DNA from 2 places in the Bacillus sp. z33 genome. Region 1 is predicted to be linked to the other one. Evidence: predicted binding sites of a transcription regulator. Region 1 holds the regulator's gene; the other holds the start of a gene.
What was found. The regulator LexA, encoded in region 1, represses DNA repair genes until DNA is damaged. The targets are predictions, from matches to a motif close to CGAACATATGTTCG.

Region 1 (15,995 bases):
ATTGCTTCCGTATCATTGGTAACGCGAGATACTATTGCTCCTGCCGGTGTTTTGTCAAAGTACCTTATTCCAAGACTTTGTACTTTACTGAAAACGTCAACCCTCAGCTGCTGAATAATTTTTAAAGCGACGAGCTGGAACGCCAACTCTTGAAAATACGTGATAAACATTTTGGCAATCAAAAGAATCAGGTAAGCGATTGCTAATATGGCAAGTGGCTCAAGTGCCATATTCATTGGAGATAAATAATCATCGATGAATATCTTCACTAATATGGGACCTGTAATATCAGCTGCTGTTGCAAAAAAAAGCAAGATGAATGCACCTATTAATCTCTTTTTATGTGGCTTGGCATAAGATAAGAGACGGAAGAGAATAGCACGCTGTTCCTTTCCCTTTATCGATTTAATTTCATCCATCACTTATCCCCCTTGTTCCACTAAATCTTCCAATTGCTGCTGCTGATACATTTTTTTATACCAGCCGTCCATATCCATTAACTTCTTATGTCTTCCCCTTTGAACTATTCTGCCGTCCTGAAGGACTATAATAAGATCGGAATGCTGAATGGCACTTAGTCGATGAGATGTAATAATCGTTGTCTTGTTTTCTCGGTTTCCTTTTAAATTATGTAGAATCGTTTCCTCCGTTTTGGCATCTACTGCGGATAATGAATCATCCAGGATTAAAATTTCAGGGTCCATCATCATTGCCCTTGCTATACTGATTCTTTGCTTTTGTCCGCCTGACAGCGAAACTCCACGTTCACCTACAACTGTTTGATATCCATCCGTAAAATGAACGATGTCGGAATGAATATGAGAAAGGATTGCAGCCCCTTGTATTTCCTCTTTGGTTGCACCAGGTTTTGCAAAAGCAATATTCTCACCAACTGTAGCTGAAAATAAGAAATGTTCCTGTGGTACATACCCTATTGCTTCCCGCAAGGATTTTAACGTATACTGGTCGATAGATCTCCCTCCAATGCTTATCAACCCGGTTGTTATATCAAACTCCCTTATTAATAATTTTAATAGAGTCGTTTTTCCTGCACCTGTTTTCCCAACAACTCCGAGAGTCTCCCCCTTTCTTATCGAAAAATAAATGTCCTCGAGAACCGTGTGCTTTTCGCCAGGATATGTAAAAGACGAAATTTCAAATTCTATATCGCCGCTCGCTGGTTCATCAGATGCACCTGTTTCCTCTTTAATATCGGTTTTTTCACGTAAAAGCTCCGCAATTCGATCATAAGATGCACTCCCACGTTGAACAATATTAAACAAGAATCCAAACGCCAGCATCGGCCAAATTAATAACCCCAAATAGGTTGAAAAAGATACTAATTCCCCAATTGTCAAACTACCCTCTATCACATATTTGGCCCCAACAGCGATGGATATAAAGTAAGAAAGACCAGCCATTAAACTGATTGTAGGATCAAACAAAGCATCGACACGTGCTACTGCTATGTTTTTTTCTACAACATCTTTTGAAGAAGCTCGGAAGGATTCAACATTCTCTCTTTGCTGGCCAAAAGTCTTGATTACTTTGATTCCATTTATACTTTCCTGCGTCTTATCATTCAACTCAGAAAATGCAGCTTGAGCAGACCTGAATCTTTTATGTAAGAGCTTCCCATAATAACTGGTTGAAATCGCAATGAACGGCATAGGAAGCAACGAAAACACAGTTAAACGCCAATCAATGAAAGCCATTGCCAGAACGACAAATCCCCCTGTAGTAAGCGAATCCACCAACGATAACACGCCACTGCCTGCTGTTTGTTGAACCGCATTTAAGTCATTGGTTGCATGTGCCATCAGATCCCCTATTCGCTTCCGTTGATAAAACGAAGATGGCATATTGGTAAAATGATTGAATAAACGGAAACGAAGTTCTCTTGATAATTTGACAGCTGAACCGAAAATTTTGATTCGCCAAAAATACCTTAAGATGTACATCCCCACCCCTGCAGTAACTAGGATGGAAATCCATTTGGAAAGATCCTTGCCTGTCAGAGAATCATTATTGATCTGATCGACGATGATTCCGATAATTCTTGGTGGAATGAGCTGTAAAATGGCCACGAATAGCAACATAACAACCCCAATAATGTATGATTTTCTCTCTTGTATAAAAAACCATTTCAGTTTAACGAAAATCCTCACAAATGCCCTCCTTTACTCTCTTTATAAGGTTCCCTTATTTTAGCAAATAGATAATATGAAGGAAAGATTATTCTGAATTTTCATATTAAAGAGAAGGAAAAGAGCGCAGTAAAAATGAAGGCCTATTTAGGCAGGTTAATCAAAACCGGTATCAGTGTTTTTATGCTGATGAAAAGATCAACCGTAATACCGATCGTGTTAATTGTAGCTGTTGCCCTATTATTATCCGGAATAACCATTGTCCAACCAAACGAAGCATCCACCATATTGCAAGCCTATGATCATTTTGAGAAAGAGACCGATATGTCTTTACGGAAAAATAGTGATGAAACCGCTGTTTTCTTAGCTGAAGATTTACAAAAGCGTTTGGATGTAGCTGGTGTGGATATACTTGAAGCGCGTATTATGCATCTTGAAATTGCCTCTGTCATGTTACAAAGGCAACAGGCTCAAGCGGTGTTATCTGCCCGTAAAGTAATTGTAGAGGGGCAATAGGAATGGTTAAAAGTGCAATTAACCAATTAGCGGACGAAAATATTGTTGAACTGGATGAAGACAAGAAAGCACAAATGGTCAATAACTTAATGGTTTCGATTGTTACGGAAAAAGGCTCACAACCAATATATTAATTCGGGAAGCATTCACTAGGCTTATAAGATGACAAAAAGAAAAGCATATCAACTTTATATTTACAAAATATTGGGATATCAGTTTCTAAATATTTTTATAATAAAAAGCCCTGTCATCAATTTGACAGAACTTAAACAAATTATTTAGATGGCATCAACGAAACTGGGGGTTTATACGTTTACTGATTATAAGTCGCTGATATATCAATTTAAATGTAAGTGTTCCACTTCCTGTTACGAATCGTTTTGGTCAGTATGTATGGGATTTTTGCTAGATTTTATATCCTGCAGTTATACTATTCAGTGGCATAATAAAAACCACTCCTCTGTATGTTTTAGCGTACCTTTCTACAGAAGGAGTGGTTTTAAATTTTGCCAAGAAATCTTAAAATAATTAACCCTGTATAATCAGATGAGTGCTAAATCCCTTGACGTGTAAGGTTTTATTTCCCTTGCTGTTTGTTCATCGCATTCATCATTTGATTTACTTTCTTTTGGGAAGGCTTCATGCCCATTTGTGTCATCATCATTTTAATCATTTGTTCATTGATTGGTGGATTTTTCTTCAGATAATCCATCATGTATTTACGGGCGATAAAGAATCCTAAAGCCACACCAGCAATCAAAGCAATTACTGCCGTAAGAATATAATATCCCATAACCTAAACTACCTCCTCCGTGCTGTCTAAAAGACATTGTACTAAACCAAAGTAATAATACCATAACTATTGTGATATTTCTATCAGATTTTGATACAAACCGACACAATAGATTAATTTTCATAACATATAAGAAGGTTTTTTAGGTGAAATATCAGTATTTTCCCTGCTTTATACATATAATCTTTGTTTAATCGGTCTCAACCATGCACACCGATCCTTAGTTGTATCTAGCGCTAAAAAATAGGGGTTCCACTGTCTCAACCATTCAAAAAAGATAGTCTCACATTCATACGTGCCTTCAGCATGCAGAATAAGGGAATGATTTCGATAACCCAAGCTCGCTTCACTATGACCGACATTTTTCTTCCTGATATAATATACCCCATTCTCCATGTAGCAATCTTTATGATCATTAAGTTGTTTTTCCATAAAGGAGGTAAAGAGTGGAGCCTGAATCTTTTTCGTAACAAAGTTGATTTGCCTGCGAAGGATTTTTTTCTCATCACCTTCAGATTTTTCATAGTCCTGGAATAAATTAAAAAACATATATTCTCGTCCATAATAATGACGGGCAAATTCATTCTCTATTAAATAAATGATATAAGTTCGCATACTCATACCTCCAATTCTCTTTACCTATAGTATAAAAAATTATTTTTGCATATTATGTAAAATGAACGTGCAGAGTTTTTTCTTTTTTTGTCGACAAGAGTGAATATTTTGATTATTCAAATTAAATTCTGTATACCCATTAAACACACCATTCACTCCTGCTCACCATCGTTTATCAATGAATGTCTCCAATTCACGGAAGTTTGTATGACGTCTTGGTAATATCAAATAATCTTATAGAGAACCTTCAATAAAACTAGTATTATAAGAACGCTTGGATACGTTGAAACATGCGTCTTTCATTATTTATCCTTCAAAAAACAATATGGAGATTAGAAACTACCCTTCTTCTTCGTATTTTTTAGACATCTCTTGCTGTTGGCAGTGATCCTTTTTATACCTGGATTTTGATTAATACCAGATTATCTGATGCAGTTCAGTATTCATGTTGAATAAGGATGAGATTTTTTTCATCTCTCATTTGTCTCATCCCTGAAAGGTTATAGAACTGCCGTGAATGGACAGTATTTCTCATTTTCACACATTGCTCTTCCAATCCTATTAGCTCGCTATCTTATATGTAAATTAAATAATCTCGATAATTCCCGCACTGTATATCTATCGGCTTCTTCATACATATATAGAGATGCATGAAAGCCAAGTCAATTATAAGACTGCTGAACATATCAAAAGACTGAGAAGTACCGTACAAGCCTTTTGATGCATTCATTTTAGAAGATAACATATTTAATATTACCGATCCATTATTAAGCGTGGCAACCATTAATAGAGCAAATATCTGTCTTACAATTGAAGCAAAGAAATGTACTACCATTTACACGTACACGATAACACATTATTTCACCCTAGAATGATTAGGTACATATCTACTAGTAAATACGGTTATAAAAAAAATCACCAGAGAATACTCTGGTGATTTTACTAAATTATTATTTTTGAATTAAAGCTTTTACCATTGATACCACGTTAGATGGAGTGAATCCGAATTTTTCCATTAACAATTCACCAGGGCCGGAAGCACCAAAGCGATCAATTGCCAATATCTCTCCTTCATCACCTGTATAGCGATCCCATCCAAATGATGTACCCATTTCGATAGCTACACGTTTCTTAACAGAAGATGGTAAAACAGATTCTTTATACTCAGCAGACTGAGCTTCGAAACGATCAAATGACGGCATGCTGACAACAGATACATTAATACCTTCGTTTGCTAAGATAGCCTGTGCCTGAACAGCTAAACCAACTTCTGAACCAGATGCTAATAATAATGCATCAGCTTCTTCTTTACCGGAAGGAGAAACAACATATCCGCCTTTAGCAACGCCTTCTTCAGCCAATTCAGCTGATAATGGTAATGTTGTTAAGTTTTGACGTGATAAAACCAATGCAGTTGGCATATTTTTGCTTGTTAATGCTGTTTTCCAAGCTGCTGCTACTTCATTGCTATCAGCTGGGCGGATAAGTGATACATTTGGCATTGCGCGCAATGCTGCCATGTGCTCTACAGGTTCATGAGTAGGACCATCTTCTCCAACTGCGATACTATCATGTGTAAATACGTACGTTACAGGTAGATTCATCAATGCTGCCAAACGAATAGCCGGACGCAGGTAATCAGAGAATACAAAGAACGTTCCTCCATATACATGCAAACCACCATGAAGCGCCATTCCGTTTAAAGCCGCACCCATTCCAAATTCACGTACGCCGAACCAAATGTTACGACCTTCATACGTACCAGGCAAGAAATCTTTTTCGCCTTTCAGCATTGTTTTATTCGAACCAGCCAAGTCAGCAGATCCACCAAATAATGATGGAAGGTTTTTGGCGATTGAATTTAACACTTCTCCACCGGAATTACGCGTAGCAACAGCTGTTCCTGCTTCATATACAGGAATATCTTTATCCCAGCCTTCCGGTAATTCCCCTTTAATCGCTGTCTCTAGTTGAGCAGCAAGTTCCGGATATTCATTTTTATAGCTTTCAAATAATTGATTCCATTCTTCTTCTTTTTTAGCACCAGCATTTACAACAGTTTCTTCAAATGTGTCATAAACTTCTTGTGGTACATAAAAATCTTCTTCGAATGTCCATTTGTAGTATTCTTTAGCTAATTTCATTTCATCTTCGCCTAGCGGAGCACCATGTACAGCGGATTTACCGGATTTGTTTGGCGCACCGTAACCAATAACTGTTTTTACTTCAATCATAGTCGGGCGGTCAAGATCTGTTTTAGCCTCTTTAAGCGCTTGTGCAATTTCATTCAAATCATTACCGTCTTCTACACGAATGTACTGCCATCCGTATGCTTTAAAACGGTCAGCAACGCTTTCAGAGAAGCTCATGTTTAATTCACCATCAAGAGAGATATCATTGGAATCATAAAGGACAACCAAACGACCCAATTTTAGGTGAGCAGCAAGAGAAGCAGCTTCTGCTGATACACCTTCCATTAAATCTCCATCTCCACAAATGCTGTATGTAAAGTGATCTACAACATCAAAGTTATCTTTATTGTAAACTGCCGCTAAATGACGTTCTGCCATCGCCATACCGACTGCCATTGCAATCCCTTGACCAAGTGGTCCAGTTGTAGCTTCAACGCCTTTTGTATGACCATATTCAGGATGCCCAGGAGTTTTGCTGCCCCATTGTCTGAAATTTTTAATTTCTTCCATTTCAAGGCCGTAACCTGATAAATGTAATAAACTGTATAAAAGCATAGAACCATGTCCTGCAGATAAAACAAATCGGTCACGGTTAAACCACTCTGGATTTTTCGGATTATGATTCATAAATCTAGTCCAAAGTGTATATGCCATAGGAGCAGCTCCCATCGGCATACCCGGGTGACCTGAATTAGCTTTTTCAATTGCATCGATTGAAAGTGTACGAATAGCTGTAATAGATAAATTATCTTTTTCTGTGAACATTGCCTACATCCTTTCAGATTAACCTTCTAATATATATTAATGAAGTATAAACAGATTGACAATAGCTAATTGGTAAATGCTACAAAATCGTCACTCCTAAAAACAAAAAGAGCCCAATCTATTATTATATACCCTTAATGTAACTTTTTATTACGTAATTTTTTTATTTTTTCGGGTGTAACGTCATTACCTTTTGGATCAATAATGGTTAAACCTTCGACTGTATTTCTCATGGAAGTACGAAAAGTTTCCAAATACTCTTTCCTAAGAAGAGATTGTTCAGTGGCTTCTTCTTTTGTAAGACCTACTGACTTTGATTTTTTGGACAATTCATTAATTCTTTTAATTTTATGCATTGGCAGCATAGTATTGCTCCTTCTATATGAAATATAAGTAGATATTGTCATCGTATAGAAAAACAGAATTATTTTCAAGAAGTAACTATTAATTCGTATTCTTTTTCATATATTCTGAATATCTTCGGTGAATCGTTGCTTTTGAAAGTTCATACCCTTTTCTATTTAGATTCTCCGTTATTTCAGCAAAAGTCAATCCTTTAATACGCAGTTCAATGACTTCCTGTAACGGTACTTCAGATCTTTCTCTGCCACCCCCTATATGTTGATTGGAGAGGTTTTTTTGTGGTTTGTATCCTTTTTCAATTGCTCGTTTCATTCCTCTTCTGATTTTACTGTTTTGCAATTTACGCTGGTACTCTTCTACAATACTGATGATTTGCAAAAGCATGGCATCGGTTTCTGAGATTTCAAGTTCTCCATTATGAGTGACAGTATATAATTTAATCCCTTCTTTAAAGATGCAATGCAATAGGGCTATCTTAGCATTTCCTCTGCCCAGTCTCGTTTCATCCTGAATCAACAGGCCCTCAATTTCTTTATTTTTCATTTTTTCCAGCAAGATTAGAATACCTTCCCGCTCTAAATCATATCCACTGGCTTGTTCCTTCTGGGTAATAACAATCTCAAATCCCTTAACAGCAGCGAGTCTTGTTAACTCCTGTTCCTGCCTTTCCAAGGATGTTTCCTGTGAACTTTTATCTGTACTTACTCTGCAATAGATTCCAACCTTCATCTTCTCTCACCATTCTTTTTTTACATATAGATAAGGCCGGGATCCTATATCCCGACCTACTGATTATATAGTTATTTATCAGAATCTGCTAAATGCAGCATTTCTGTATTGTCAGTATTTTTCTTAACAGGAATCACAATCGTTTGCCCTTCTTTTAATTGATTAATCTGCAAATCATTATGTTCCTGAACCCAGGAAACAAATTCAGTCTGCGTCATCTCACTGCCATCAAATCTGTCAGCCATATCCCAAACTGTATCTCCTTTTTTAACAGTAATCTGTTGAAAATCGTCCTTTGGTGTTTCAATATTTGTCACCAGTAAACTAGATATTAATAAGAAAACTCCGATAATAAATATAATTGTATAAGAATAAGAAGTCCATAATTTTTTCATGAATAAACCCCTCCATAGAATATATGTTCGCTTGTCATAATGTAAGTATAAACCGAACACATGTTTTGTGTCAACACAAAAAACGAACTTATGTTTGTACTGTTAAACAAGAAATGATATACTAAAAACAACAAAGCATAAAGAGGTGCGGGAGATGACTACTAAATTATCCAAACGACAGCAGGATATTTTGCTATATATAAAAGAAGAAGTTAAAAAGAAGGGCTATCCACCTTCCGTTCGAGAGATTGGCGAAGCAGTTGGACTGGCTTCCAGTTCCACGGTTCATGGTCATTTAGCACGCTTGGAAAGCAAAGGTCTCATCAGACGAGATCCTACTAAGCCGCGTGCTATTGAAATACTGGATATGGATCCGCATGACCATATTCCAAAAACAAATTCCGTTAATGTTCCATTAATCGGGAAAGTAACTGCCGGGCAGCCTATTACAGCCATTGAAAATATTGAGGAATACTTCCCTCTTCCTGAACATATGGCTCCTGCAGATGAAAATGTATTTATGCTTGAAATTATGGGAGACAGTATGATTGAAGCTGGTATCCTTGACGGGGACTATGTAATTGTTCGCCAGCAGCATACTGCAAACAACGGTGAAATTGTTGTTGCTATGACGGAAGATGATGAAGCAACAGTGAAACGTTTCTTTAAAGAAGATAGCCATTTCCGTCTTCAACCGGAAAACTCTATGCTCGAACCTATCATTCTACAAAATGTCAGTATTTTAGGTAAAGTTATCGGGTTGTACAGAAACATTCAGTAAGAACCATAGAACCGGCAAATGCCGGTTCTACTTTTAATCTATTCTCTCTATCAATCTATGTTTAATAAGTTTCATCTATTCCTGTTTATTGCTATAAATCTTTTTTTACAACCTCTAGTTTACATAATATAATTATGGTATACAAAAAAAACTTGCAACGGTTAATTGCAAGTTCAACTCTCCTATATATCCCGCCCTTTATAATAGTACCTGGATTGTTTACTTTCTTCATAACAGGATTGGCAAATAGCAAATCGATAATTCCAGCTTAACGGCTTATGGCATAATCGACACTTTGTTTGATATTTTTTAACCCCTTTTCTTAACTTATTATGTGCATCTGAACTGATTTCTTCTCTTACTCGCTCCCAATAGACCGTTTCACTTCTTCTATCTAATTTATACAAAAACAATAAATGCAATCCTACTGATTTATAAGACAATTCAAGTTCATCCAAGGAATCTTTCTTTATTAAAGGCTCTCTCAATTCTCTTCGATCCACAATGGCTTTCATATTATACAGCCATTGATTAACCAGGCTCTCCTCATTCGCTGAAAAAGGTAAATGAAGAAAACCGTATAAATCAGTTATGGACATTCGTCCTTCTATTTGTTCATGGCGAATTAAATGATATAATGCTTTTTCCTGAGTAAGCGGTGCTTTTGTTGTGCCAGCAGGATTTTTAAACTCATCCCATAATTCAAAGAATTGTTCAAAGTTGGAATGATATCGTTTAAACCGCTCAAATACCCCTTGTGTAGGTGCTATTGTAAATGTACTGATGGGTCGATCCTCACCATTTAACAACCTCTTCATTAAACCAATTTGATCAGTAAACGCCACTCTTCCTTCATTATATATACCTTTACGGCCGGCACGGCCGGCTAACTGCTTTACTTCCTGAGAGGTCAATAAACGTCTTCTCGTGCCATCAAATTTATCATTTTCCAAAAAAACGACCCGCCTAATCGGTAGATTAAGCCCCATCCCGATTGCATCTGTTGATACAATCACTCGCGTTTCCCTGTTAATAAACCTCTGAATTTGTTTAGCTCTTGTCTCAGGAGGCATACTTCCATAGATTACACTTACTTTATGGCCGTTTCTCTCCAGCTTTGAAGCAGTTTGAAGCACTTTATTTCGAGAAAATACAATCAAAGCATCCCCTGCCTTGGCATGTTCGATCCTAAAAGGTTTTTTCTCCACAATCAGCGGTATATCTCGTTTATATTCATGAATTTCAATATCATTTCCCTGAAGAAGATTCAAAATCATCCTTTTCGAGTTGTGACTACCTATGATGTGAACCTCCCGAGCTCGTGCTTTATTAATAGCTCTAAACCATGAAAATCCTCGATCTTTATCTGCTATCATTTGTGCTTCGTCAATTACCATGACGTCGAATTCATCTTTTTCTGTAAACATTTCAATTGTACAGGAATAATGTGTGGCATTTGCAATATCCTTTTCTTCCTCACCTGTCTTTAATGCACAAGCTATTCCATCGTTTCTGAGTGTTTCATACACTTCAAGTGCCAATAACCTTAAAGGTGCCAGGTATATACCAGACGCAGCTTGCCTTAATCTATTTAGTGCCTGAAAGGTCTTACCGGTATTTGTTTCTCCAATATGCAGAATATATTTTGTGTTACTATAAACAGTTGTCTTGTATTCAACACCAAAGATATCATCCAATTTCTTTTGTTTTATTTCTTCCTGTTTCCTAATCTCTTCTAATTTCTGTTCTCTTTTTTCAATTCTCTCTTTGTGCTGAGTATGGTATAACGGCATTTGTATATCAAATTCATCCGGGTGGGCTCGAACATCTATAAGGTCCTCAATCAATTCCTGCTCTATTTCACTTTCATATTCCCATTGAAATTCACTAATATTTCCCCCAATCAATTGCCTGATCAACTTATGATTAATCGACCCTTTAAACATATTCTCATATTGGTTTATGATCTGATCCGGCAATTCTGAAACTATAAATGGGTAAATGTTTTCGTAAACAAAGGTATCGATTAGATTTTGATAAATATATTCGTCAAAAACAGAATCATCTTGGTATACATCATATCCCCAATATAAAAGATCGTTGAGCGTTTCAAATTTAGCTTGATTGAAACCCTTCACATTTGCTATATCCTTTTGTAATTGGTTTGCTACTTTGTATCTGAGCTTTAAATAAAAATAAAGCTTGTTACTGCTCAAAATACTTAATGCCGCTTCTTTTATAACTGTATTCTCATAATTTCCTTTTAATCTTTTCAGCTTGACTGTTTCGAACAATTCATCCCATAGTTCATCTGTTTCTTTAAAGTAATCACGAATCCAGCTCTTCATATCAAAAGACCGTAAACCGTCCAGTTCTTGTTCTACCATTTTGTTAATTGTCTTTTTGGAGGCTCCTTCAGTTGATATGCCTCGCTGCTTTAAAAAATCATTTTTTTCATTTCTGTTCATACGCTGAAGTGTTCTGCTCTTCCACGCTAAATTCCAGATCTGATTCAAATAAGATTCTCTGCTATCTATATAATCCCTTAAGGAAGGTTTCTCTACACTCTCTTCCATGAATAAATAAATATCATGCATAATATCATTTTTAGCTTTTTCCACTGCTTCTTTATACCCTCTATTTAATATCTCCATTGTCTGGTTCTCCTTCAGCTGCCTAAAATTAACCTATATTGCTAATATATACGATAATCCACTATATTATAAACAACACGCTCTGTTTACATAATTATTTTATTGGCTACTATCAAAAACCTCTCATACTTACCAAAAAAAAATACTTCTAAGCACCGCTCTCTTCTAATGTTTCCTTTAAGTTGCGCTATAACGGTAAAAGCAAATGGCATCGGTTATCTATCAGAATCTAGTTACGCTAATGACAAAGCCGTCAAATTTATCAGTTCAGCTAGAATCAATGATATCCAATGATCACATTCTAGGGCGAAAATATCCAAACCTCATATGCAAAAAAAGACCATCTGTCCCAATGAAATCTGGATAAATGGTCTTTGGTCGTGTGTATTGAAAAGGTGTTTTTATTTCAGGTTTACTATTTTACTTTTAAAGCACGGAGTAGTGCATTAAGATTGTTCTCACTTTCACGCTTGCTATGATAGGCTTCTGGTACACCAACTGCTAAGTGGTGATAGCCAGGATAGACATGTAATTCTGTTGGTACACCTTCACGAATTAAGCGCTTTGAAAAATCTAATGTTTCTTCTGTAAATAATTCTATTGCTCCTACACATAAATATGTGCTTGGTAATCCGACTAACGATTCGGCACGAGCAGGCGAATAGTATGGAGAAATGCCTTCAGAGCCTGGTTCTTGATTTAATACAGATTTCCAACCGAAATAGTTACTTTCATTTGTCCAAGCAAATTCACCATTATATGGAGTAGTCTCCTTCGATGCAGTCCTGTCGTCTAACATAGGAATTAACAGTCTTAGGTGATGGATATCAAATTCCTTTTGATCTCTAATATAAAGCGCTAAGCCACCAGCAAGTCCAGCTCCGGCACTAACACCTGACAATGCGATTTTATCTGTATCGATATTTAACTCTACTGCATTGTCGATACACCATTTCATACCAGAGTAACAGTCGTGCAGCTGTACAGGTTGAGTATGTTCAGGAGCTAATCGATAGTCGACGGATACACCGATAAAATTATAATTATGCGCTAAAAACGCGTGGAATTCATTGTCCATTTCGGCATTACCTATGACCATACCAACCTCCATGAATAGAGTAAAGTAACGGATGCTTTTCGGCAGTTGTATTTTTAGGTTTGATGACAATTAGTCTTACTTTTGATTCATCAAATAGATTATCCACATATATTTCCTCTAGCTCAACGTCATACTTTTCCGTAATATCACTATTGCTTGTCGTAGCCATTTGCTCACGAATCATCAAATACGATTCCTGTGACATGCTCATGCTGCCCATTTCGTCCAAAATGCCTCTTACCTCTGGATCAATTAAATGTTCACTACGCTTTTTTTCTGCTTGCATAATTTCCTCCTTGTTTGATATTTCCCATTTTCTTAAATCTTCATGATTTTCAGTGTAAAATTGACTGTGTGAATTCGATTTTGGCGTGTGATAAAAAGTACGTTCCTTTTAGTAAATAGTCTAAGTTTACTCCTCTCCTTTCTCCTCTTGCTTGAGTTATATATTTCTATATAATCTAGTAAAGCTCCTGCTTCGCTAAATTGCACCTTCCTATCATAGGAAGTTCAACATAAAGGATCAAAAAAAAAGAATCCACCTGGGATTCTTTTTGGTTTCCATTTACTTCTCAGAGAAATATGCTTCCAAAGCTTCTTGCACTTTTTCAGTATCAGCGGTCAATTCATTGCCAGTATCAACAAGCGGGCTGACAGTTGAAACAGCCTTTGCCTTATCGCCTTTATAGAATTGAATGAACTCATCCTGGTTAACGGAATACAGAACCGCTTTCCTTAAGTTCTCACTTTTTGCAACATCTCGATTCTTCGTGTTGAATAACAAGTAAGAAACAGCATTGCTCTGAGTGCTTTGTAATTTCATCTTGCTGTCTTCTTTAAGAATATCAAACTTTGTTTCCGGTACACCGGATAGCATATCGATTTCACCGCTGCGTAGTGCACTAAATGCGCTATCAGGTTCTTTGATGAATCGGACGGACACCTTGTTGATATATGGTTCTTGATTTGTCCCTTTCATATATGCAGGGTTCTTTTGGAATACTGCTTCATAGTCATTTTTGTATAGCATGATATACGGTCCGCTCGTATATAAATGGTTATCATATTGACTACCTTCGGTTACCGTATTTTGATCTCCATAAGGAATATCTTTCTTGACGTCGAAAGAAGCTACATCATAAGTGTTGATGCTTTCAACTTGTTTCTTTGATACGATACCTGCTGATTGGTGAGCCAGGTAGTTCAGCACTTGTGGGAATGGCTCTGTTGTTGTCACTTTAACGACTTGATACTTGCCGCTTTTTTGATCGGCATCCTCTTTAGCTTTGACTAGTTCTGCTATTTCACTTTCCAGATTTACATTAAGCGCATCCTTTACAGTGCCTTCCCCATTGGAAAGTTTAACTGAATCAAGGCTTGCCACGTCTTCAACGATTTCAACTTTTTTGATATGCTCATGCAAGCTGTATGTTCTGTGATCCGGCACAGAATCTTTATCTTTAGCACGGTTCAAGGTGAAGATAACATCCTCTGCCCCAACTCTTTCACCTGAATCAACTGCCTTTTTATTTTCTACTTTAGCAAATCGAATGTCGTTTCTGAGGACAAAATAATAGTCCGTATTTCCTTCCGCAATGGCATGATTTAACGATAAGGATGCATCGGAGGTGATTTTATCATCGTCAGTCAAATTCACCAAACGTATATACATATTCGTATTCAATTGGTTGATGGAACCGTCATTTCCTTTGATTGGATCAAGAGAAGTTAACGTAGACATCGACTGTGTCAATTTCAAAGGCTCCTTATCACGCTTGGAAGTATCGGCAAAATCAATCGACTCCCATGCCAAGGCCCGCGACTTCGACAAACGTACGGATTTTTCCTTTAATACTCCTGTATTGACTGCCTGATTTTTGTTGGATATATATAAAGGTGCGATATAGGCCTTTTCAAACACAAGATGTTCTTCCAACTTTTTATAGGTTTCTTTATATTCTTCTGGCGTTTGGGTAGATGCTTGATTGATCAATTTGTCCAACTTCGAATCTGATAGGATACTATAATCCCCTCCTGTTATGAACAGCGATCGCACCGCATAATCCGGATTTCCCGTGACCGTGGTCCAACTGGACATCGATACATCGAAATTGCCTGCATCTTCCTGTGCTTTAAAGCTGCCAAAATCCGGTTGAAGATTCAATTTGACCTTAAATCCATTTTTCGTAAGTTGATCGCGAAGGATATTCACATCTGACTCATTGGCGCTCGTACTCAATATTTCGATTTCGACTGCTTCCTTCTTTTCACCATCATTTACTTTATTACTTACATCATCTTTAGTTTTGACGGTGCAAGCACTGAGAACCAATACGAACAAAAGCAATAACGTCATAAATCCATTTTTCCTCAAAATAATCCCCCCAAAATAATTCTTTTTTGATAAATCTTCTTTCTCCCCACAATCATGATGATCGATCAAGCTTAGGGTCAAGCGCATCCCTCAAGCCGTCCCCAAGGAAATTGAAAGATAACACTAGCAAAACGATTGCCACTCCCGGATAGATAGCAAGGTAAGGATTTGATTCCAAGTAGGCACTTCCAATCCGTAAAATATTTCCCCACTCTGGTATATGCGGTTCAACCCCAAGTCCGAGATAACTCAAGCTGCTGGTTGAAATGACAGCCGCCCCGATGGTCAAAGTGGACTTAACAATCATAGGCGCCATGGAGTTAGGGATAATATGCTTGAAGATAATAGCACGATCCTTTACCCCAAGAGCCCTAGAAGCTTCCACGAATTCATAATTTGACACCTGCAGCACATTGGCTCTCATCGTTCTTGCATATGTGGGTATGGCTCCAACGCTCAAGGCAATAATCAGATTGACGGTATTCGCCCCGAAGGCTGCGATAATGGTGATGGCAAGCAAAATTCCTGGAATGGCGTATAGAATATCGAGAAGCCTCATGATGATATTATCC
Region 2 (15,995 bases), on a different contig from region 1:
AAACGATGGATATTATGTGTTCCAAAAATCATATCAACAAATGCATGCTTTTGCAAAATTTTATTCACGACAGATTCTTCTTGAGACATACAACCGCAGACACCCAACAATAAATCAGGTCTATTTTTTCTCAACGCTTTTAAATGACCAAGCTCTCCAAATACTTTATTTTCCGCATTTTCACGAATAGCACATGTATTCAATAATATGACATTGGCATCGTCTACACTGTCAGTTGGCTCATAGCCAAGAGCTAAAAAGATGCCAGACATAACTTCAGTATCATGCTCATTCATTTGGCAGCCGTATGTACGGATATAAAACTTGCGTCCTTCACCCATACCACGGAATTGTTCATTAATATTGAAATCCTTATGATAATTAATCGCTTCTTTACCGCGTTTCTTAGCATCTTTTAAGGATGGTGGCATATAAACCGTTTCAAAATACTTACTATAATCCTTCTCTTGCTTTTTGTCAGTTTTAACAGCGGTCGTTGTATCCAATCGTTGCTGTTCGTTCATATAAATCCCCTTCCATATATCTGCACTTAAATTATAAAATCTAAATATTGTATTTCAATAAAACAAACCCACACATAACACAATCTTAATAACATTAAAATCAAAAATTACAACTACAAAAAGTAGTGGAATTGTATTTTAAATAACGTTGTCACATTCATTTAGTATAATGGACTTGGGCAAATTTCTCAATATGAAGTAGAAAATAGCCTGTTTTGGCCTAAACAAGACATTTAAAACGGATACCTTTTATTGTTAACCATATATAGGTCATTTTTTGGAAATCGTCCATTTACCCAGTCTATATATTCATCAATCTAATAAATCTTGAAAATTATAAATAAATCCTTTTTTCAGGTAACCTACCCGTTTCTTAACCTCTACACATTACATAAAAAAAATGTTTGTCTGTCTTATACCAATTGCATTCCTTGATATAAAACAGACAAACATCATCTCACAACATAATCTATTCATTTTACTTTGCAAATCCAATATCATTGATAGGCCAAATACGCAGTTTCACTTCTCCGATTATTCTTTCCATCGGCACAAACCCAAAAATTCTGCTGTCCTTACTGTTTAAACGATTATCCCCAAGAACAAACATCTGTCCTTTTGGCACTTTATGTTCACCAGTCAAATTGTTTAATGTAAAATCTTCTGTCAATCGTTCCATTGCTTGCAAATCCATCTTAAATTCTTCTAAATAAGGTTCATCATAGGCTTGGCCATTGATATAAAGGATATCCTTTTTCATTTCAATCGTATCTCCAGGAAGGCCAATGACACGCTTTACATAATTATCAGATGAATCAGTTGCATGAAATACGACCTCATCAAAACGATCAATCGCTGTCATTTTAGTTAATATAACCCGATTGCCATCCCGAAGAGAAGGAAGCATAGATTCTCCCCTCACTGTAGTAGGTGTAAAAACAAACTGACGCATTAAAGTAACAAGAATAATCGCTAATATGACAGATTTAAAAACCGATATAACTTCTTTTCCAAAACTCGCTTTTTCATTCATACACATACTCCTTTAAACTCAATCATGTACTCCCGCTCAATATTCTTCTTCATTCATTCCCTTACGAAGAATAATACAAACGCGGGAGTGAAGATAAAAGAGATGATAGTCCTTGATAGGTTTTTATAAGCTAGCATTTCTTATTAATTGAATCCCTTGGCGTTATAGATAGGTTATTATAAAAAAACAGTTGGATAGAAAAGAGTACAGATCAAATAAAGTATTAAGCAAACAGGTGAAAAATAAGATACTAAGCTCTATGTAAATTAAATAAATAATCCTTAAATATGAAATGTTAATTTTCAAATAATTGGTATTAAGATATAGTTAAAGTATCAATTAAAAGGAGTTGTGAATATGTTAGCGAAAATTGCAGTAGAGGTTTTGTTTACCCAACAAAAAATCTAAGGGAGTGTATCTCCAACTGCACCCCTTATTAAAGGGAGAAAAAAATGAAACAATTTTTTGATGATTATTTAGCTGGTCAAACTATCTTATTGAAACAAATGGAACAAGATCACTTTGAACGCTTTGCTAAAATCGAGAATGAAACTAGTACACTATTACTTGCAAATGATGATATTCCATTTCCATTAACCTTTGAAGATCACACAAATTTTTTCAAAACGATTAGTGGGAAAAAAGAAGAGTTTATGTTTGGGATTTTTGAGAAGGAATCGAATGAACTCATTGGTTCATGCGGTGTATTCGTAATTAATTGGAAAAACAGCACATGTTTTGTTGGGATCTCCATTGGGGACAAGTGGCAAAATAAAGGCTTTGGCACAGATGCTATGAATACATTAACTTCATTTGTTTTTAATTATATCCACATCCAAAAAATTAAATTGCATGTGTTTAGTTTTAATGCTAATGCCATTCGTTCATACGAAAAATGTCATTTTAGTAGAGAAGGTACATTGCGCAATGAAATTTTCAGATTTGGCTCCTTCCATGATGTACATGTATATGGTTTACTCAGAGATGACTGGAATAAACAGAAAGCCAACTAGACAAATAAGCATTCATTCAAGTTGATCTTGAATGAATGCTTATTCTCTTAATTCTTATATTCTTTTAAACAACGTTTATTTTATCTACTATCTTCTCTACTTAATAATCCCAAGCTCTTTACCCGCCTTCTCAAATGCGTTCAATGCCTTGGCCAGCTCTTCTTTAGAGTGCGCTGCTGTCACGATGGTCCTGACCCGTGCAAGCCCCTTTGCAACAGTCGGGAAGGCAATCCCTTGAGCAAATACCCCGTATTCCAGTAATTTATCAGACAGTTGATGTGTCAGAGCCTCATCTCCCACAATAACCGGAGTGATTGGCGTTTCGCTTTTGCCCGTGTTAAACCCCATATATTCGAGCCCTTTTTTAAAGAATTTCGTATTCTCCCATAACCGATCTATTAATTCTGGTTCTTCCAATAGTACATCGATAGCTTCTATATTAGCCATTGTCACTGCCGGCGGATGTGAAGTACTGAATAAGAATGGTCTGCCTTTATGAATTAAATAGTCAATCATGGTACGGCTGCTTGCCACATATCCTCCAAGAACACCAATGGCCTTACTTAACGTACCTACTTGAATATGAACACGTCCATCGAGACCGAAGTGATTGACAGTACCACGCCCATTCTTGCCTAAGACTCCTGAGGCATGCGCATCATCAACCATAACAAGTGCATCATATTTCTCTGCTAATTCTACAATCGCAGGTAAAGGAGCAATATTTCCATCCATTGAAAATACCCCATCTGTAACAACTAAGCGTTTACGGTAGGATTGTGTTTCTTTTAGAGCATCTTCAAGGCTTTCCATATCGACATGCTTATATACTCGTCGAGCAGCTTTTGTTAATCTGATTCCATCGATTATGGAAGCATGGTTTAATTCATCTGAAATGACCACATCTTCCTGCGTAAGGATGGCGGATAAAACTCCCTGGTTTGTAGTAAATCCAGATTGAAATACCAACGCCGCTTCCGTATGTTTAAATTTCGCCAATTTTTCTTCTAATTCCATATGCATGTCAAAGGTACCCGCTATTGTGCGGACTGAACCAGTCCCTACACCATATTCTTCAGTCGCATCAAGCGCGGCATCCTTCAAGCGTGGATGTGAAGTTAAACCAAGATAATTATTAGATGACAATTGAATTACTTTTTTTCCATTAATCACGACCTTAGAACCTTGCTCTGATTCCAAAGGTATCAATGTACGGAACATTCCTGCTCCTTTCATTTCATCTAACTCTGTTTGCAAATATTCAAACCCCTTCAAATTGCTTCCTCCTTATCATACTATTTTTATACCTCTTCTATTCCCTATATTCTTTCATTATATCAATAGTACTGAATTTAATTATCAATCTTCTTCTATAAATACTCTACTATGGGAGTAATACTACTTTTCCACACTCACCTTTAATCATAAGGTCAAAGCCCTTCTCAAATTCCTCTAAAGAGAAGTGGTGGGTGATCAATGGCTTAACATCAACCTGCCCTGATTCCAGCAACCTGGAAACCTGCTGCCATGTTTTAAACATTTGTCTTCCTGTGATCCCTTGCACAGTTACACCTTTAAAAACGATATCCTCGGTGATATTAAGTGATACAGGCTTAGGGGGTAAACTTAATATAGAAAACCTGCCTCCATTTGTAATCATTTTAAACCCTTGATCAATGGCAATAGGATGACCGCTCATTTCACAAACAACATCAACCCCATTTCCATTCGTTAAATCATAAACTGCCTGAACAGGATTTGTCTTGGCTGAATTTATCATTACAGTAGCTCCGAGCTTCCCAGCCAATCCTAAACGGTATTCATTAATATCAAGTGCAATAACCTTTGAGGCACCTGCTGCTTTTGCCACTCCAACTGCCATTATTCCAATTGGACCACAACCGATAATCGCAACTGTTTTTCCAACCACATCACCTGATAATACAGTGTGAACCGCATTCCCCATCGGTTCCTGAATGGATGCTACATCAATCGGCATATCATTCGGGTTTTTCCATAGATTGGATGTCGGTAAAGCTATATATTCAGCAAAACACCCTTGGGTATCAACTCCAATTATTTTGGTGTTTTTACATATATGATATTGCCCATTCATACATTGGGGACAACTTCCGCACACTAGATGTGTCTCTGCAGAAACATAATCACCTACATAATAATCCTGTACTTTACCTCCTACTTCCACAATCTCGCCTGAAAATTCATGTCCGAATGCGTAAGGCGGGTTAACACGGTTTTGTGACCATTCATCCCATGTATATATATGGACATCTGTGCCGCATATAGATGTCGCCTTCACCTTGATCAACACTTCATTCTCTTTAATAGAAGGAATATCGATGAATTGAAGTTCCGCTCCATAACCCCTTTTGTGTTTTACAATCGCTCTCATTTTTCCATCCACCGTATACACTCTCCTTATCAAATACATCTTAATACCAAAATTGTAAATTTTTATCACAATCATGTAAATAGATCATTCCATGTATGACGGACAGTTGAATTTTACGGGAATATTTTTTTGAAAACGTTTTACTATTATTATAAAAGTTATACAGAAATGAACATTGGCCATTGATTACATGTATAACTTATTGTCCTAAAGCACAAAAAAAACCTCTGGGATTCCAGAGACTTTACGAACGTTTAAATACGTTTAGCATATATAACAAATAATTTCTCACCATCTCTTGTTGTAGTGACAAGTATGATTTCCTCTTCCTCATCATTTTTCGTAAACGTACATTCATTATAGGGTATTGTTTCTGTTTGATAAATTTCATAATCATATGTATTTCTATAATCCGTTATTTGAATCATTTCTCCCTTATCCACTGAATAAAGTTCGTATAAAGGTTTATTATCCTGGAATGCGACAAGGCCAACTGTCCCCAATTCATTTGGGTATTCGGTTTGCTCCAAATGACCGATTCCATGATTTAAATATTTTTGGTTTCTCCCCTCTATTAGCGGCAATTCGATTTTTATAGAATGAATTTTTATGTAACCAATAGTATCCCCCTCACAATAGGGAGGTTGAACAATCGTTAATTTATCATCCTTTGTATTGCTCTCTGTTTCCTTACTGCTTTTCTCTATACCAGGTTGTTCTACAATTTGCTCTGCTACAGAGATTTCCTTAACCAAATCAAAGATTGGCGAGATTAATAAATACAGACCTACTAAGGTTAATACTTTACTAAAATTTTTCCGTAACATTTTGATTCAGTCCTTATTCGAATCATTTAGATACCAGGCAAAGAGTAAACATATAGCCCCGGTGATCTGTTTAATATATGGCAGCTTGCTACCTTTAGCAGCCATTACACTTAGATAGCTGATACCATTTCCAAGAGAATCATCCTGATAATTTTTGGTTGTGTACTCTAGTTTATGACAAACCCCACCATTGCAGCCTGCATATCCGGCATCATTTGATTTTGCTTCTGTTTCATTGAAACAGAATGATAGTAGGATCAAACAAGCAAGTACAGCTGTTAATTTTTTCATCAGGCATTCTCCCTTACCTTGTTTATGTACTATTTATCCATATTTATTCCCTGCAAACTATAAAATACTTTCCTTGCGTGGAATAAAAAGTAAACACCGACCAATAATAAGGCCGGTGTTTATAAACTCATATAAATTCTGCTGTTAATTTATCAAAATGCTCCTGGGTCAGTTCCAAATTAGCAGCCGATAAAGGTTTTTCAGCATATCCCTGAATTAATTCCTGATAGGAAGGTTGTTCTGTATTTTGATAGATTAAGCCAGTCACTAAACCTTGATGCTTCATTAACGTCTGCATCGCATTCTCTTTATTCGAGGGATCGTACCCTTCAATCGTAGCAAGCTTTGTCAAATTTTCCTTGAACCAGTCATACGTATTCACTTTATTATAAGTAACACAAGGACTAAAAACATTAATTAAGGAGAACCCTTTATGGCGAATTCCTGCCTCAATCAGTGCTGTCAAATCTTTCAAATCGGTAGAGAAGCTCTGCGCTACAAATGTAGCTCCAACAGACAACGCCATTTCCATTGGTGATATCGCCTGTTCAATCGAACCTCCAGGTGTTGATTTAGTCTTAAAACCGACAGAAGAACGTGGAGATGTCTGCCCTTTTGTTAAACCATAAATTTGATTGTCCATTACAATATAGGTGATATCTATATTTCTCCTAATTGCATGCACAGTGTGACCCATTCCTATTGCGAATCCATCACCATCTCCACCTGAGGCAAGAACCGTCAAATCACGATTGGCCATTTTCACACCCTGTGCTATAGGTAAAGATCGACCGTGTATGCTGTGAAATCCATAGGATTGGATATAACCTGATATACGGCCGGAACAGCCAATCCCCGAAATAACAGCGAGTTGATCTGGCTCCAGCCCCACATTAGCTGCTGCCCTCTGAATTGCCGCCTGGACAGAGAAATCTCCACAACCCGGACACCAGTTTGGTTTTACATTATTCCTGAAATCTTTAAATGTAGCCATTTAAACCAACTCCCTGCAATTTGAATACACTTCATGCGGCAAAAATGGATTGCCATCATATTTTAAAAGCTTCATAATCTTATCAGCATGACCAATATTCATTTTTAGGATGTTGGCCAGTTGTCCTGTTGCGTTATTCTCTATGACAACTACCCTGTTTGCCATCTGAACATATGGAAGGATCTCCTTGGCTGGAAATGGGTGCAAAAGTCTGACATGGACATGGTTTACCTTAATTCCATCACTCTCTAGCCTAGTCATTGTCTCTTCGATGACACCTCTTGTAGAATTAAACCCAATTAATAACAAATCTGGATTATCATGGACTGCATTTATATGAATAGGGTCTTTAAAGTTCACAGAATGTATTTTCCGCATCCGTTTGTCCATTTGAGCTACACGATTGGAAGCCACTTCTGATGGTTTACCTGTCTCATCATGTTCTACGCCCGTAACATGATGAATTCCATTTTTCATACCAGGGAGGGGCCTTGGAGAAATCCCATCCTCCGTTACCAGATAACGTTTAAAATATCTTTTATCTGTGCTTTCAGGTAATTCATCCGTTATTAATTTGCCTCTGCGAATCTCAACCTTACTAAAATCCAATGGCTCGACAGTTTGTTTACCCAGAGATAATTGTAAATCTGATAGGATAATAACAGGAACCTGGTATTCTTCGGCTAAATTAAATGCTTCGACCGTATCGTAGAACGCTTCTTCAACAGTACTTGGAGCCATAACGATTTTAGGTATTTCACCATGTGTTCCATAAATCATTGCCATTAAATCTGATTGTTCTTGTTTTGTAGGCATACCTGTTGATGGCCCTCCACGTTGTGTATCCACAATTACAAGAGGCGTTTCGGTAATGCCCGATAATCCGATGGCCTCCATCATTAAAGATAGACCAGGGCCCGCTGAGGCTGTTAGGCTGCGTACACCGGCATAATTTGCGCCAATGGCCATCGTACAAGCGGCTATTTCATCTTCTGTTTGAATCACCGTACCACCAAACTTAGGCAGATGCTTAATTAAATACTCCATAATTTCAGAAGCGGGGGTGATTGGATAAGCTGCCATAAAGCGTGAACCACCAGCCAGAGCCCCCATTGCGATAGCATCATTTCCAATCATAAATAAACGCTTTTTCCCATCCGCTTCAGCAAGCTGCAATGCTCCTGGCTTACTCCCTAACTTTTCTTTCATGAAATTATAGCCTGCCTGAATAGCCTCCAAATTCCTTTCAACAACCGAGGCGCCTTTTCTTCCAAAAATTTCGTCCACCACTTCTGAAAACACCTGAATATTTAAGCCAAACACAGCACTTGAAGCTCCAATGGCCACCATATTTTTCATGAGTGATGTCCCCAGCTGAGTAGCTATTTCTGTAAACGGAACGGAATAAAGTATGGATTCGGAATCTAAAGGAGCTTGCGGGTCAAACTTGGTGTCAGCCATAATGATTCCTTCATTATGTAATTCTTTATAATTTACATCAATGGTTTCTTGGTCAAATGCCACTAATACATCCAGATCGTCAGCGATAGACCGAACCTGTGTCGTACTAACCCGAATTTTATTATTTGTATGCCCTCCTTTAATTCTTGAAGAAAAATGGCGATAACCATACAAATAATATCCCAGACGATTTAACGCGATAGAAAAGATTTCCCCTGTACTTTCTATGCCTTCGCCTTGCTGCCCTCCAACTTTCCATGAAAGTTGTTTAATCATTTCCTTTACACCCCTTTGATTCCTACTAAAATGGAATATTGGCTTTCCACGCTTGCCATTAACCTATTACCATTAAATTTATAATTTTCTAAATTATACCTAAATATCTACCATATTAAGCTTTAGAATAAAAAAAAGCAACCGCTTCCAGAATAATTTATTAAAAATTCAAAATATTTATTAAAGCAACTTCATAGGTCATGTCTGATACACAATGATCAAATAAGAAGCTACTTATACCCACTTCCAGGTAATACTGTTACAATTCGTCATCAAGGATTGAATACTGTCCACTCTCCCCAAAGAATAAACATTGGATGGAGTAACGTCAAAATCTATCCACATCCAACAGGTATTGGATTTCCCTGCAACTCCAAGCTCTCACTGATAAATATGACACATCACACCAGCTATTATTCTGAATTTCCCTCTCTTTAAGGTAAGATATATCCTCATACAGACGATTGTATGTTAGTTTTCTTTTGTGAATAATCAGGTCATAAAAAATATCCACCTCGGCAAGTGATGCATCAAAGCGGATAGATAGAAGTATATTTATGTTCAAAATCCAAATACGGATTACTAAACAAATTTATTAAATTTATTAATACAGCACATTGCCAATCAAATATCATCCATTACCCTGTTCGCCCGAATTAAACTCTCTTTAAAATTTAACAAAAAGGAGCATCCTCCTAATCGGACACTATCATCCGATCTTTCTTTAGAGTCAGCTCCAATTTCATACTACCGTGGTTCTATGATTAGTTTTATGGCAGTGCGTTCCTCACCATCAATTAAGATATCTGTAAAAGCCGGAATGCAAATAAGATCTACCCCACTTGGTGCAACGAACCCTCTGGCAATTGCCACAGCTTTTACCGCCTGGTTTAATGCTCCTGCACCAATTGCCTGGATTTCTGCTGCTCCTCTTTCTCTCAATACACCAGCCAGCGCTCCAGCCACAGAGTTGGGATTAGATTTTGCTGAAACCTTTAATATATCCATTTATGGTCCTCCTCATCTTATTCCAGGACATGTCCCCTAGTGTGTATGTTTTTTCTGTTAACTATATTCATTATGGAGAAAAGATATACCATACAAAAAAGCCAACCCCTGGAGGTTGGCTCTTTCCTATCTTCCTAATTAAAAAATGGATGGTCTTCATTGATTAATATTCTTTCGGTTTTTAACGCTTTTCCTGTTTTAGGATCCAAATCTATTATTAAACCACTCAAAACCGCTCTTCCTTCTTTCGGTACTTCAAAACGTACAGGTAAGCTCGTTAAGAATTTTTTGATAACCGCATCTCTTTCCATTCCGAGAATACCATCATATGGACCTGTCATTCCCACATCCGACATGTAAGCTGTCCCTTTAGGAAGAATCCGATTATCAGCTGTTTGAACATGTGTATGTGTTCCAACTACCGCAGATACTCTTCCATCTAAATACCATCCCATCGCTTGTTTTTCACTCGTAGCTTCAGCATGCATATCAACAAATATGAATGGAGTTCGCTTGCTTGCCTGTTCTACCAGTTTATCCGCACATAAAAATGGATCGTCAAGCGCAGGCATAAAGGTTCTGCCTTGTAGGTTAATAACAGCCAGTTCAAATTGATTCATCTTAACAAATGAAAGGCCGTTACCTGGCGTGCCTTCCGGAAAATTACCAGGACGCACCAAATACTTCGCATCCTCAATAAATTCAAAAATATCACGATTATCCCAGGAATGATTGCCAAGTGTAATAATATTTGCCCCGTACTCAAGTAATTCTTTATATATTTTTTGAGTAATTCCTCTTCCAGCTGCTGCATTTTCTCCATTAATGATAACAAATTGCGGTCTATATTTTTCTTTTAGCTTACCTAAATATTCTTTCACCATTGCTCTTCCCGGCGATCCAACAATATCCCCGATAAATAATAACCTCATTTATGTTTTCCTTTCTAACAATCCAAGATTTTTATGTCCAATTAATCTTCTATAATCGGAATAATGGCAGGCTCCAAAAAAATAAAGCGGTGAAGAAAACACCGCTTTATTTTGCATATTCAACTGCTCTGGTCTCACGAATAACCGTCACTTTAATATGTCCTGGATAGTCCAGTTCATCTTCAATACGCTTTCTGATATCTCTGGCCAGTCGGTGCGCCTCTAAATCATCAATACTTTCAGGCTTAACAATAATACGGACTTCACGTCCAGCCTGGATAGCAAATGATTTTTCAACACCCTCATAGGATTCAGATATATCTTCAAGTTTTTCAAGGCGACGTATATAGTTTTCAAGCGTTTCACTTCTGGCACCAGGTCGCGCTGCCGAAAGAGCATCTGCCGCAGCTACCAATATGGCAATTATCGATTTCGCCTCAGTGTCACCATGATGGGAAGCAATACTATTAATAACAACTGGATGTTCCTTGTACTTAGTAGCAAGTTCCACTCCTATTTCAACATGGCTTCCTTCTACTTCATGATCGATTGCTTTACCGATATCATGTAATAGTCCGGCCCGCTTCGCCAGCGTAATATCTTGACCAAGCTCGGCTGCCATCAGACCAGATAAATAGGCTACCTCCATGGAATGCTTAAGCACATTTTGTCCATAGCTTGTTCTGTATTTTAAGCGACCAAGGATTTTTATCAAATCTGGGTGTAAGCCATGAACCCCAACTTCAAATGTTGTCTGTTCTCCGATTTCCCGGATATGCTCATCGACTTCCCTTCTTGCCTTGTCAACCATTTCTTCAATACGTGCCGGATGAATACGGCCATCTTGTACAAGTTTTTCAAGGGCAAGTCTTGCAGTTTCACGTCTTATTGGATCAAATCCTGATAAAATTACCGCTTCCGGAGTATCGTCGATGATTAAATCGATTCCTGTCAACGTCTCAAGTGTTCGAATATTACGTCCTTCACGACCGATAATTCGACCTTTCATTTCATCATTAGGAAGATTGACGACAGAAACGGTCGTTTCGGCTACATGATCTGCTGCACAACGTTGAATCGCAAGTGACAAGATTTCACGTGCCTTTTTGTCCGCTTCTTCCTTTGCTCGGTTATCGCTCTCTTTTATCATGATGGCAATATCATGTGACAGTTCATTCTCAACACGGTCAAGGATAATAGCTTTTGCCTCTTCTCTGGTTAGGCTGGAAATACGTTCAAGTTCAGAACTTTGAGCTTGAATTATCTCATCCACTTTGCTTTCCATCTGTTCAATATGCTGTTGTCTTTGGTTTAGAGAATCTTCTTTCTTTTCCAGTAAAGCCTCACGTTTATCCTGTGAATCTGCTTTACGGTCCAAATTCTCTTCTTTTTGTAAAATTCGATTTTCCTGTCTCTGCAATTCAGTTCGTCGATCACGAACTTCCTTTTCAGCATCAGTACGAAGCTTATGAATCTCATCCTTTGCTTCTAAAAGGGATTCCTTTTTCAAGGCGTCCGCTTCCCGCTTTGCGTCTTCAATGATCTTTTCAGCCGCATTCGTTGCGCCGGATATTTTAGATTCCGCTATAGATCTTCTTAACAAATAGCCAACAACTGCACCAACAATTAGGCCAAGCAAAATGGAGATGATAGTGATTGGATCCATCATTACACCTCCTCTTGCTATTAAATTTTTTAATCTCTTTTACTACATTGTTTTCAATTCTGGCATGTACATCATCTAAAAATATACAGCACAATCGCTTTTAGGCATGTCATAAAAAAAGATATTAATACATATCTATTGTAAAGTTATGAAAATTTGTTGTCAAGAGCTAGTCCTGACGCTCTTTTATCGGTTTTTCGAAAATACAGACAGATAAGCGAATATCCTCAATTGTAAAAATGGTTCTTTGTCATTATCCGCTGTCATACCTGAAGAAAAAAAGCAAACCCTTAAATGCAGGTTTGCCCAGTACAATTATACTTATTCTGGTAAATCGAAGCCGTCTGTTTCTTCTACTGGAGCAATATCTTGAGCTTCTCCATTTAATCCATATGCGGAGCGAATTTTCAAAGATATCTCATCACGAACATTTGGATTTTCTCTTAAGAAAAGTTTAGCATTCTCTCGACCTTGACCTAAACGTTCCCCATTATAAGAATACCAGGAACCACTCTTTTCGATGACATCCAATTCAGAACCAATGTCGATGATTTCACCTTCTTTAGAAATACCTTCACCGTACATAATATCCACTTCTGCCACTTTAAATGGCGGAGCCACTTTATTTTTAACAACTTTAATTTTAGTTCTATTTCCTACAATATCATTTCCTTGCTTCAGTTGTTCTGCACGTCTTACTTCAAGTCGAATCGTAGAATAGAACTTAAGCGCACGGCCCCCTGGAGTTGTTTCTGGATTACCAAACATAACTCCAATCTTTTCACGGATCTGGTTGATGAAAATTGCTATGGTGTTAGATTTATTAATGGATCCTGAAAGTTTACGAAGAGCCTGAGACATTAAACGGGCTTGTAAACCCATATGAGAATCTCCCATTTCACCTTCAATCTCAGCCTTTGGTACTAATGCAGCCACTGAGTCGACAACAATAATATCAATCGCGCCGCTACGCACAAGTGCTTCAGCAATCTCTAATGCCTGTTCACCTGTATCTGGTTGGGAAAGCAATAATTCATCTATATTTACGCCAAGCTTTTGTGCATATGCTGGATCTAAAGAATGCTCTGCATCAATAAAAGCTGCTTGTCCACCCTTTGCCTGGACTTCAGCAACTGCATGTAAAGCTACTGTTGTTTTACCGGAACTCTCCGGTCCATAAATCTCAATTATTCTTCCTCTTGGATATCCACCCACACCTAGTGCTGAATCTAGCATAAGAGAACCACTTGGAATTGTGGAAACCCTTCTGTCCGCTCTTTCACCGAGCTTCATTACTGAACCTTTACCAAATTGCTTTTCAATTTGTTTTAGCGCCATATCCAGCGCAGCCTGACGTTCACTCACAGTTTATTTCCTCCCCACATCTATATAAAAACATACTTTGTATAATTTAGATCTTATCTATACTATACCTTATTCTTTTGAATTTGCCAAGCAAAAAGGCGAACATTTATTCGTATTATTTTTTGCCATTTTTGCATCCAATTCAATTGAATTCCTCTAGCAAATTGATTATTTCAACCAATATACAGTGCAAAACTTAAATTTTTGCAGTTTAATAAAATATAACCCCCAACTATAAATAGTTGGGGGGGAATTCATTTTGCATATAATTCTCTCAGCTTGTGTATAAGAAAATGGCACCCATACTTCATACTTCGAATCCGGTTCACCTCACGCATACCGCCTAAATCTAATTTCTTTGCGTAAGTTTGTTCACCGGCTATTGCTATACCAATATAGACCGTTCCTACCGGATGACCTTCTAATTCATCCGGTCCTGCTACACCGGTAAAGCTAATCCCAATATCAGATTGCAGCATAGCTTTAATATTGTCAGCCATTTCCATCGCACATTGCTCACTGACAACTCCATATTTATCTATGGTCGATTGTTCAACTTTCAGAAGCTTTTTCTTGGCTTCATTGGTATAAACAACAATGCCGCCTTTGAGAATCAAACCTGCTCCCTGTATATCTGTCATTTTTTCCTGAAACATTCCGCCCGTTAAACTCTCAGCAGCAGAGATGGTAAGTTCATTTTCTTTTAAAAGATTAATGAGTTCATTCATGATTGTTGTATCATCATATCCATAAAAATATTGACCCACACGTGAAAGGATTTTCTCTTCCGTCTGTTTTAATAGTTTATCAGCTTCAGCTGTTGATTCATGTTTAGCCGTAATCCGGAGAGTCACTTCTCCGTCTAAGGCAAGAGGGGCTATTGTTGGATTGCTCTGCTGATCTAGTAAATCCTCTATATCTGTTTCAAGCTGCGATTCTCCTATACCATAAAAACGCAATACTCTTGAATCAATCCGTTCAACCCGATCCATTGATCTTAATAGATAGGGAACCGTATAATCCTGATGCATTGGCCTCATTTCACTTGGTGGTCCGGGCATAAGAATATGAAGAATATCTCCATGAGTCACAGCCATTCCGGGAGCCATCCCATTATGGTTATGGAATACTTCTGATCCCGCAATAACCAATGCCTGCTTCCGATTATTTTCTGTCATGACCCGTTTTATTTTTTTGAAATAATCCTCAATGTTTCCCATTGCTTTTTGATCTGTTATTAATGTTTTACCAATATATGACGCTACAACATCTTTTGTTATATCATCCTTCGTAGGTCCCAAACCACCGGTATAAATAATAAGATTTGCCCGGGATTCGGCAATTTCAATCGCCTTTTTCAATCGTTTGGGATTATCCCCTACTACCGTATGGTAATATACATTAACACCTATCTCTGCCAAGCTTTTGGAAATAAACTGAGCATTTGTATTGGCAATCTGTCCAAGCAACAACTCTGAACCGACTGCTATTATTTCTGCATTCATTCAATCACCCGCCAATTTAACAAGTTATATACGAATGATACCCTTATTTAGAATTTAAAAACGCTTGTTTATTCTTAGCAAAGTAATCCCATCCAGACCATAAAGTAAAGAAAAGGGCTACATATAAAGCTAGTTCAGCAAATGGGAAATTGATCCATTCAAATGGGAGATTATGCAATAACAGTGCAGATATAGCAATAATTTGCGTCCAGGTCTTAATTTTTCCCAATTGATTTGCGGCTACAACTTCACCCCCGCCGGCTAAAACAAGACGAAGACCTGTTACAGCAAATTCACGGCTGATTATTAAAATAACAATCCAGGCCGAAGCAAGATTCAGTTCCACCAGAATAATTAATGCTGCTGAAACAAGCAGTTTATCCGCCAGCGGATCAAGAAATTTCCCTAGAGTTGTGACCAGATTATACTTTCTTGCGTAATAACCATCAACCCAATCTGTTGTGGAGGCAATGATAAAAAGTACGGCTCCAACAAAATGAGAAATTGGCAGTTCCTCGCCATTTATTATCCATGTTCCCCAATCAATAGACGGAAGCATGATAATCACAAACAAAGGGATCATACATATTCTGGAAATCGTTATCTTATTCGGTAAATTCACAAGATGTTCCTCACTTTACTATAAATTTTATTTTTATTATGTAGAAGAAATACGAGGGAAGGTCA

Region 2: the regulator LexA is predicted to act here: its motif matches at 13,903-13,916, upstream of recA (recombinase RecA).

What each region holds. Positions count from the first base shown of each region.
Region 1 is NZ_JBZFQN010000001.1:72,615-88,609, reverse strand. Features, by position in the region: gene AC4G3L_RS00480 (ABC transporter ATP-binding protein) at 1-419, opposite strand, end outside; gene AC4G3L_RS00475 (ABC transporter transmembrane domain-containing protein) at 423-2,168, opposite strand; gene AC4G3L_RS00470 (hypothetical protein) at 2,283-2,663, shown strand; gene AC4G3L_RS00465 (hypothetical protein) at 2,666-2,797, shown strand; gene AC4G3L_RS00460 (YneF family protein) at 3,241-3,456, opposite strand; gene sirA (sporulation inhibitor of replication protein SirA) at 3,628-4,071, opposite strand; gene tkt (transketolase) at 5,022-7,028, opposite strand; gene AC4G3L_RS00445 (DUF896 domain-containing protein) at 7,163-7,393, opposite strand; gene AC4G3L_RS00440 (YneB family resolvase-like protein) at 7,473-8,120, opposite strand; gene yneA (cell division suppressor protein YneA) at 8,192-8,515, opposite strand; gene lexA (transcriptional repressor LexA) at 8,670-9,296, shown strand; gene AC4G3L_RS00425 (helicase-related protein) at 9,479-11,950, opposite strand; gene AC4G3L_RS00420 (alpha/beta hydrolase fold domain-containing protein) at 12,366-13,049, opposite strand; gene AC4G3L_RS00415 (hypothetical protein) at 13,036-13,335, opposite strand; gene AC4G3L_RS00410 (ABC transporter substrate-binding protein) at 13,615-15,423, opposite strand; gene AC4G3L_RS00405 (ABC transporter permease) at 15,476-15,995, opposite strand, start outside.
Region 2 is NZ_JBZFQN010000002.1:775,208-791,202, reverse strand. Features, by position in the region: gene miaB (tRNA (N6-isopentenyl adenosine(37)-C2)-methylthiotransferase MiaB) at 1-524, opposite strand, end outside; gene lepB (signal peptidase I) at 1,003-1,557, opposite strand; gene AC4G3L_RS10875 (GNAT family N-acetyltransferase) at 2,010-2,570, shown strand; gene AC4G3L_RS10870 (glycine C-acetyltransferase) at 2,667-3,845, opposite strand; gene tdh (L-threonine 3-dehydrogenase) at 3,955-4,995, opposite strand; gene AC4G3L_RS10860 (sortase) at 5,238-5,810, opposite strand; gene AC4G3L_RS10855 (hypothetical protein) at 5,817-6,101, opposite strand; gene AC4G3L_RS10850 (2-oxoacid:ferredoxin oxidoreductase subunit beta) at 6,229-7,095, opposite strand; gene AC4G3L_RS10845 (2-oxoacid:acceptor oxidoreductase subunit alpha) at 7,096-8,832, opposite strand; gene spoVS (stage V sporulation protein SpoVS) at 9,580-9,840, opposite strand; gene AC4G3L_RS10835 (TIGR00282 family metallophosphoesterase) at 9,975-10,772, opposite strand; gene rny (ribonuclease Y) at 10,879-12,438, opposite strand; gene recA (recombinase RecA) at 12,760-13,803, opposite strand; gene AC4G3L_RS10820 (competence/damage-inducible protein A) at 14,058-15,308, opposite strand; gene pgsA (CDP-diacylglycerol--glycerol-3-phosphate 3-phosphatidyltransferase) at 15,352-15,930, opposite strand.